Regions from separate parts of the Brevibacillus sp. MS2.2 genome, predicted to be linked through region 2. Evidence: predicted binding sites of a transcription regulator. Region 2 holds the regulator's gene; the other holds the start of a gene.
What was found. Region 2 encodes LexA, which represses DNA repair genes until DNA is damaged. Its sites were predicted from a motif close to CGAACATATGTTCG; they were not measured.
Positions count from the first base shown of each region.

Region 1: recA (recombinase RecA) is a predicted target of LexA. The motif match lies at 1,761-1,774, and genes of this name have one in related genera.

Region 1 covers NZ_JABSUZ010000039.1:12,832-17,231, forward strand. Annotated here, with positions in the region: gene HP568_RS25125 (competence/damage-inducible protein A) at 1-94, shown strand, start outside; gene HP568_RS25130 (DEAD/DEAH box helicase) at 103-1,692, shown strand; gene recA (recombinase RecA) at 1,861-2,919, shown strand; gene HP568_RS25140 (RecX family transcriptional regulator) at 2,987-3,628, shown strand; gene rny (ribonuclease Y) at 3,902-4,400, shown strand, end outside.
Region 2 covers NZ_JABSUZ010000020.1:52,707-57,106, forward strand. Annotated here, with positions in the region: gene HP568_RS18225 (HelD family protein) at 1-1,307, opposite strand, end outside; gene crcB (fluoride efflux transporter CrcB) at 1,346-1,711, opposite strand; gene HP568_RS18235 (DUF896 domain-containing protein) at 1,809-2,006, opposite strand; gene yneA (cell division suppressor protein YneA) at 2,083-2,421, opposite strand; gene lexA (transcriptional repressor LexA) at 2,584-3,207, shown strand; gene HP568_RS18250 (DUF456 domain-containing protein) at 3,259-3,744, opposite strand; gene HP568_RS18255 (DUF4269 domain-containing protein) at 3,852-4,400, shown strand, end outside.

The DNA.
Region 1 (4,400 bases), on a different contig from region 2:
AGAGCTGCGCCTTGCCGGAAGAAGGCATGCAATCGTTGGGCGTGCTGCTAAATACGCGTTGTTTTATGCGCTGCAAATGCAAAAAGAAAGGTGATTTTTTTCATGACGATTTTTTCCGATTTTCCTTTACATAAATCTATTCTGCAAGCAATTCACGATATGGGCTTCGAGGAGCCATCACCGATTCAGGCAGCTTGCATTCCAAAAGTTCTGGATGGCGGTGACCTGATTGGTCAAGCACAGACAGGTACTGGTAAGACTGCTGCATTCGGGATTCCACTTGTAGAAAAGATTACGCCTGCCAATCGTGTACAAGCGATCGTGCTGACCCCGACTCGTGAGCTGGCTATCCAGGTTGCGGGAGAGCTCTTGCGTATCTCGAAATACAACAAAGTTCGTACGCTGCCAATCTATGGCGGACAATCGATCGGACATCAAATTCGTGCACTGCGTCAAGGTGTACAAATCGTTGTAGGTACTCCTGGCCGTGTCATGGACCACTTGCGTCGCAAAACATTGAAGCTGGATCACGTACATACCCTCGTTTTGGATGAAGCGGATGAAATGCTGGACATGGGCTTCATCGAAGATATCGAGACGATCATCAATCATATGCCAGAAGAGCGTCAAACCTTGCTGTTCTCTGCGACGATGCCGCCAGAAATCAAGCGTTTGGCTACCCGTTACATGAAACAGCCGCAAACGATCGCGGTGAGCCGTGAAGAAGTAACGGCACCATTGATCGAACAGGTATACTACAAAGTGTTTGACCGTAACAAAGTAGAGAGCCTCTGCCGTATCTTGGACAGTGAGGATGTTGAGCTGGGTATCATTTTCTGCCGTACTAAGCGCGGAGTAGATGAGTTGTCCGAAGTGCTGCAATCCCGTGGATACCTTGCTGACGGCTTGCATGGCGACTTGTCACAGGCACAACGTGACAAGGTCATGAATGCGTTCCGTGAGGGCTCGATTGAATTCCTGATCGCGACAGATGTAGCAGCACGCGGTATCGACGTAGGAAACGTTTCGCACGTAATCAATTACGATATTCCACAAGACTCTGAGAGCTACGTACACCGTATCGGCCGTACTGGTCGCGCAGGTCGCAAAGGAATTGCGATGACGCTGGTTACGCCTCGTGAAGTAAGACAAATGATGTTTATCCAAAAGCAGACAAAAGCACAAGTTCTCTCTCGCAATGTTCCTTCCCTGGAGGAAGTGGCTGAGCGTAAACAAGAACAATTGCGTGAACAGTTGACTAGCCTTTTGGAAAGCGATGCAATCGCGGATATGTATCAAAAAGTAGCGGATGCTCTCGTAGGTCAATACCCGGCTGAAAAAGTAGCTGCTGCTGCATTGCACCTGGCATTCCATACCGAAGCGGGACAAGGGCAGGAAGTAGAAGCATACAACTTTGGTGAGACGGGTGCAGCAAAAGGCATGGTTCGCTTCTTCCTGAACGTAGGTCGAAATGCGAACATGAAGCCACAGGATCTGGTAAGAGAGATCTCTGAATCTGTGGGTATCCCAGGAAAATCAGTAGGTCGCATCGACATTTTCGAGAACTTCACATTTGTTGAGGTTCCAGAAGAGGTAGCGGCATTCGTATATGAGTCACTGCGTCAAACACGTATCAACGGAAAACGAATCAATCTGGAGCCTGCAAAGCCTCGCGGAGCGAAGCGTTCCTAATTAGAAAGCATTACACAAAGCAGTCATTTCACTGGGATCAACCAGGAAATGGCTGCTTTTTTATGATGCGAATATTTGTTCGTAAAAAATACTTGGCAAACACTTCTGTCTCGAGGTATGATGAAGACAAGCAAAACAGAAGCGAAAAATTGAAAGGGTGTGTACCATTTGTCAGATCGTCGCGCAGCTTTGGAGAGTGCATTGCGTCAAATAGAAAAGCAATTCGGAAAAGGTTCCATTATGAAGTTGGGGGAAGTTTCCAACGTTCAGATTTCTACTGTATCGAGCGGAGCGCTTGCTCTTGATATCGCACTGGGTGTGGGCGGATTCCCACGTGGACGGATTATTGAGATTTACGGACCTGAGTCTTCTGGTAAAACAACAGTAGCACTTCATGCGATTGCAGAAGTGCAAAGACAAGGTGGACAGGCTGCGTTTATCGATGCTGAGCATGCCTTGGATCCGGTTTACGCTGCGAAGCTGGGTGTGAACATCGACGAATTGCTGTTGTCCCAACCAGATACTGGTGAGCAAGCTTTGGAGATCGCGGAAGCGCTGGTGCGCTCTGGTGCGGTAGACATTATTGTAGTCGACTCCGTTGCGGCACTCGTGCCAAAAGCAGAGATCGAGGGTGAGATGGGAGATTCCCACGTAGGTTTGCAAGCACGATTGATGTCCCAAGCACTCCGCAAGCTGTCTGGTGCCATCAACAAGTCCAAAACGATTGCAATCTTCATCAACCAGCTTCGTGAAAAAGTGGGAGTTATGTTCGGTAACCCGGAAACAACTCCAGGTGGACGCGCTTTGAAGTTCTACGCGAGTGTTCGTTTGGATGTTCGTAAAGCGGAATCTATCAAAGTCGGTAACGACATTTTGGGTAGCAAAACGAAGATCAAAGTTGTCAAAAATAAAGTGGCTCCACCATTTAAGGTTGCAGAAGTGGACATCATGTACGGTGAAGGTATTTCCAGAGAAGGTAGCATTCTCGACATCGGTTCTGAGATTGACGTCGTGCAAAAGAGTGGTGCTTGGTATTCCTTCAACGAAGAGCGTCTCGGCCAAGGTAGAGAAAATTCGAAGGTCTTCCTGAAGGAAAATCCGCACATTGCATCACAGATTGAAACGAAAGTGCGTGAATACTTCAGCCTGAACCCTGGCTCTGTTCCAGAAGTAGAGGCAGAGCATGACCCAGAGCAAGATGAAGAGCCTACATTTGATCTGGAGTAAGAAAGTAAAACAGCAGCCTGTCGATGAGACAGGCTGTTATTTTAGCTTTGCGAAGGAGTGAATCATCATGAAGAGCGGCCTGATCACTGCCGTTCATCGAGATATCAAACAAAAGCAACGCTACCATATCGATGTAGAAGGCGAGTATGCCATTACCGTACACGAAGACATACTGGTAAAGTACAACCTATTTAAGGGAACAGAATTAGATGAAGCTTTTTGCCGAGAAGTCTTGATAGCAGAAGAAAAGCATAAAGCGTATTTAGGTGCTTTGCGATACCTCGGCATACGTCCACGGACAAGCAGTCAGCTACATTCTTATTTGGTAGAGAAGGGGTTTTCTACGCAGATTGCCGAAGAGATATGCCAGCGCTGCAAGGATCACGGTTACATCGATGATGAAGCATTTGCGAAGCAATGGGTAGACGAGCGATTGCGTTTGAAGCCGAGGAGCCCGTATATGCTGCGTATGGAGCTTACCCAGCGTGGAGTGGACAGAGCGATTGTAGAGGACGCAGTACGTGGCGTGTCTAGGCAGGCTGAACTAGATGCTGCTCGCGCATTGATAGAGAAGAAGGTGCGACGCATAGAGGGTGTACCGAACCCCGATGAAGAACGCAAGCTGCTGTCCATGCTGATGCGCAAGGGATTCTCCCATGCGATCATTCAACAAATGCGTGAAGAATTGCGTCATAGAAGCGATAGTTAGCGCCAACTCTATTTGCATGATCTTGACAATTCTTGTTCACAAATAATAAAATAGGTTTGTATTTACTTGGTGTATCATAACTTTTTGTGATTTGCTCACTCGTTGCCTATGAAACAACTGAAAAACCGTGCGAAAGCAGTACGGATTCAGCGGACCGAGTAAAATCGGTCTTGTTTTTTAGCCGAATGTTCAAATGTGAGAGCACTCCATGAAAAACAAATGCTTGGAAAGCGGGGAGATGTCTTACAATAAGGAGGTGAAACGAAAAAGCCTATGGATCCTATAATTACTGTTGTCATTGTGCTCGTTGCCCTGCTGATCGGCTTGGGTGCTGGCTACTTCACTCGTAAATCGATTGCGGAAGCGAAGATCTCCAGTGCAGAAGAAGCTGCACGACAGATCGTGGAGGAAGCCAAACGGGACGCCGAGGCCGTTAAGAAGGAGAAGGTGCTGGAGGCAAAGGATGAAGTGTTCAAACTTCGATCTGAAGCGGAAACCGAATTGCGTGAGCGACGCAATGAGATCCAGCGTCAGGAACGACGAATTCTACAAAAAGAAGAATCGTTGGACCGCAAGATGGAACAGTTGGAGCGCAAAGAAGAAGAGTTGTCTGAGCGTGACCGTGCCATCGCAGAACTGCAAAGCAAGGTAGAGCACTTATATAAAGAGCAAGTATCAGAGCTAGAACGAATCTCCGGCTTGACGCAGGATGAGGCGAAGACGATCATTCTCACTGATGTGGAGAATACCGTCCGTCACGAAATGGCTGTGA
Region 2 (4,400 bases):
AGTCTTGGAAACGAAGTCAGGTACGAATCCAGTATTTGCTCCAGCATTTTCTCGAATTTGTACAAGCCTTCTTTGTCCAAATCGACTTTTCGCTCTCGCAAATGAGCAAACAATTGCTTGTTCATTTCTTGTTTCAAATGCTTGCGAAGCGCTTCTACCCGGCGATGATACGGCATATTCGCGAATAACTCCAGGAAGCATTGACGAATAAAATCACCCGGAATGGAAAAGACTTGCTTCGTCTTGTTGTATAAAAAGCTGAGCTTCTTAAAAGGAATTCTTGTGTCGACGATATGACGAATGTATTGCTCAAGCGCCTCCCGACAAGCGAGTGATCCTTTGAAGCGAAGTCTGTTTCGCGTCATTTCTTGCTGGCGCTCATCCTGCCCCTCTTCGAAGAACAATTGAAGGGGCTTATCAGGACTCACGATTTTCCATCCTTTTGGCAGCAGAGGCTTCACAAGACGTGCTGCCCAATCTACAAAGGTAGACTGTTGAACGTCATCGACCCCCAACTCAGGCAAAACCTCGGATATATAGGTAAGAAACATCCGGTTAGGTGCAAACACCATGAACTTTTTGGACATCATGGAATCCTGGTAGTTATAAATCAAATAGGAGAGTCGGTGCAGCGCGATGGTCGTTTTTCCGCTCCCTGCTACTCCTTGCACAACAATGGGCCGTTCTTTTTCCGCCCTGATAATATCATTTTGCTCAGATTGAATCGTTGCGACGATGTCTTTTAGTCTGCTATCGTTCGCCTGATTCAGATTGGCTGCCAAAAATTCATCGATGAAGCCCTCTTGCAAAAACTCGTCGGGATGCCCCATCTCACGGTTAATCGTTTCTTTTACTGCTCCATCATAGATGCCGACGATCTTTCCGTCTTCGATCGCAAAATTACGCTTTAATCGAACTTCACCACGTACGATCTCGCGTCCCATCCGGTAAAACGCGTCTTTGCTCTCACCGGAATAATAAAGACTGGCGATAGGCGCACGCCAATCCACGACGACAGAATCAAACGTATCACTGCGTACAATTCCCCGTTTTCCTATGTAGACCTGGTCCAGCTCGTAGATTTCATCCTTCAAGAAATCCACTCTGCCGAAATAAGGCTTCTCTCGCCCCTGATCTTCTAGGTAACGCAAATCCTTTGCCTTATTATAGTTAACGACCTGTTTCACATAGTCATCTGTTGCCTCGCGAATATCATTACGAAGCTGCTCCATTTCTTCGTCGATCGCTGAAATGGTATCATCCAGCTTTTTTTGTTCCAATTCATAATCACGATGCTGTGTACTCACAATCATTCCCCCTCACATGTATCGTGTCATTGAACGTATTAGGACCATTGCCTAGCCAACCATATTCCAACCGCACAAGAAAGTAGTCCGACTCCCAAACTGAGAAGAGCGTACAAAGTGCCACGCAACAAGTGGCCTTCTCCCCAAAAAGAGACCACTTCCAAGGAGAAGCTAGAGAACGTCGTAAATCCTCCCATGACCCCCGTTGCAAATAAAAGATAGAGTGTCGGAGATAAAATGCCACGTTCTTTCCCTAGCACGAACAAGATGCCGATGATCAAAGATCCACAAACATTGGCGATCCAGGTTCCCCACGGCCATCCCGGTTGGTTTGCGAGTAAAGACAATAGGTAGCGCAAAAGAGAGCCAACTGCTCCTCCAACCGCCACAGCTATCCAGGCCATCGCTTTCCCTCCTTGGCTATCAAAGCTGTTATGTATGTCACAGAAAAAGACACCCTAGCGTCAAGCGAGGATGTCTGTCGTATCAGTAATTGTTATCTTACTGTTTTGGCTTATTTTCTTCAAGGTCTTCCACATAACGGATGGAATCCAAATTTGCTCTCAATGAAAGCTTAACGGCGTCAATGTACTTTTGGCGCAATGCTTTTTGTTCAAGCTTTTCCTCTTCGGTCAAACCTTCTTCGCGAGATTTTTTGACCAATTCGTTAATGCGTTTAATTTCTGCGTCAGATACCACTGCTGGTTCCTCCCACTCTGTAGTAGTGCCGCTTCATTATACCACATTCGAATGATCCCGCAAGACAGCCGAACACTTACGGAGTATCAGGAAGGATGAGAGTCTGACCTGGATAAATCCTGTTGCTCTCTAAACCGTTCGCATCTTTAATCTCTATTATATAGTCTCGAACATCCATATGCGGATCTGGATTGTATTGAACAGCTAATGACCATAGGCTATCTCCAGATTGTACGGTTACTTCTATACCTTGTGGCTCCTCTATTGGCGAAGAAGCAAACACTAGTTCGGTCAACAAATAAAAAAAGAGAGTAAATGTAATAAGAAACAAGAGAGCTTGTCCTCTCGTGATACCAAAACGAACACGGCGTTCTTCTTTTTTCTCGAAACGATTACGAACAGTCGATGAATTCATAATAATAGCCTCCTCACAAACATACGTTCTGATCACTTATAACCTCATGATAAATGAGAACATATGTTCATGTCAACAAAGAATCGAACTTATGTTTGTCGAACGCAAGCTCCCATGGTATAATATAGGAAAATATGTTCGAGAAATCAGGGGTGTCTTTCTATGTCAAAATTATCGAGTAGACAACAAGCCATCATCGAGTTCATACGAAAGGAAGTTCGTGATAAAGGATATCCGCCATCTGTACGTGAAATCGGAGAGGCTGTTGGACTAGCTTCCAGCTCAACGGTACATGGGCATTTGGCACGCTTAGAGAAAAAAGGCCTCATTCGTCGAGATCCTACCAAACCTCGCGCCATCGAATTGCTATCCGATGAAGATCGTTTTCAAGACAATTTCGAAGACTCTGTCGTCCGTGTGCCAGTAATCGGAAAAGTAACCGCTGGACAACCGATTACTGCCATTGAGGATGTGGAAGAATACTTCCCTCTTCCAGACAATATCGTGACTTCTGACAAGGTTTATATGCTGCGCGTCTCCGGGAACAGTATGATTGATGCCGGAATTCTCGACGGAGATTACGTAATCGTTCGCCAACAGCACGTAGCAAACAATGGTGACATTGTCGTAGCGATGACAGAAGAAGACGAAGCGACCGTCAAAAGATTTTTCAAAGAGAAGAACCACTTCCGTCTCCAACCGGAAAATGCCACGATGGAACCGATCATTCTGGAGCATGTCACCATTCTCGGTAAAGTCATCGGTGTTTATCGACTCATTCACTAGTTTCCACGTAAAAAAAGGACAGCCTCGGCTGTCCTTTTCGTTTTCTATATGTTATCTGGCGACAAAAAACCAGATGATCATCGAAACTTGCAAGATGACTTTTACGACTGCACTGCCCAAAAATCCGATCAATGAACCTACGCCCGCTTTCACTGCTCGCTCCATCGATTGCTTCTGCACCATTAACTCTACAAGAACGACGAATACGAACGGCAAAATCAGCATACCAAACGGTGGGAAAACGAAAATCCCAAGAATAATTCCGACCGCCGCAGCAATGGACGACCATTTGGACCCTCCGTACCTTTTCACGAAGTACATGTTCGTCAGTAAGTCAGCACCGTAAAGCAGAATACTTAGAACGACCATTCCCCACCAAAAGGAGGCCGGCAATCCCGCTCCCGGATCTGCAATGAAAAAGTGATAGAGCAAGAAGCCCGCCCACAGTAATATCGTATCAGGTAAAACGGGTAAAAAAATTCCTGCGATGCTTAGCAAGAACAATAACACAACCACTACCCACAAAAATATTTCCATCTACTACACTCCCTTCATCTAGGTATACGAGTGATGACCAATTTCGTTGCGTACTTATTCACTTTTGTCTAAACTATTTTAAAAGAAAGTAGACTGGAGGTAGTCTCATGAGAAATTGGCATGATCTTTCTTACTTGGGTAGAGGGACGATGCGCCAAAAAGCGGCGTGGGACGCGATACAACAGACCCACATCATGGAGGTACTATCCGAATTCCGTCCTGTGCTTGCCGGAACCATCCCATTAGATATTGACGTTGTGCAAAGCGATTTGGATATTATTTGCGAGAGTCACGATCTGGAACAGTTTGAGCAAGCTGTTCGTACAGCGTTTGGATGCTTTCCCGGATTTGAAGTGACACACCTAGATGTAAAAACTACTCCTACGTGCGTAATCTCGTTTTTCACAGCTGACTTTTGGTTTGAATTGTTTGCTCAACCGGTAGCTGTCGAAAAGCAAAATGCCTATCGTCATATGGACATCGAAGCACGATTGCTAGACATAGGAGGCGTGCATGCGTACCAACATATCAGAGCTCTGAAGCAAAACGGCATCAAAACAGAGCCTGCATTTGCTCGATACTTTCATATTCCGGGTGATGATCCATACGAGGCTTTGTTGCAATTAGAGTCGTTAACCGAACAGGAATTACGACAA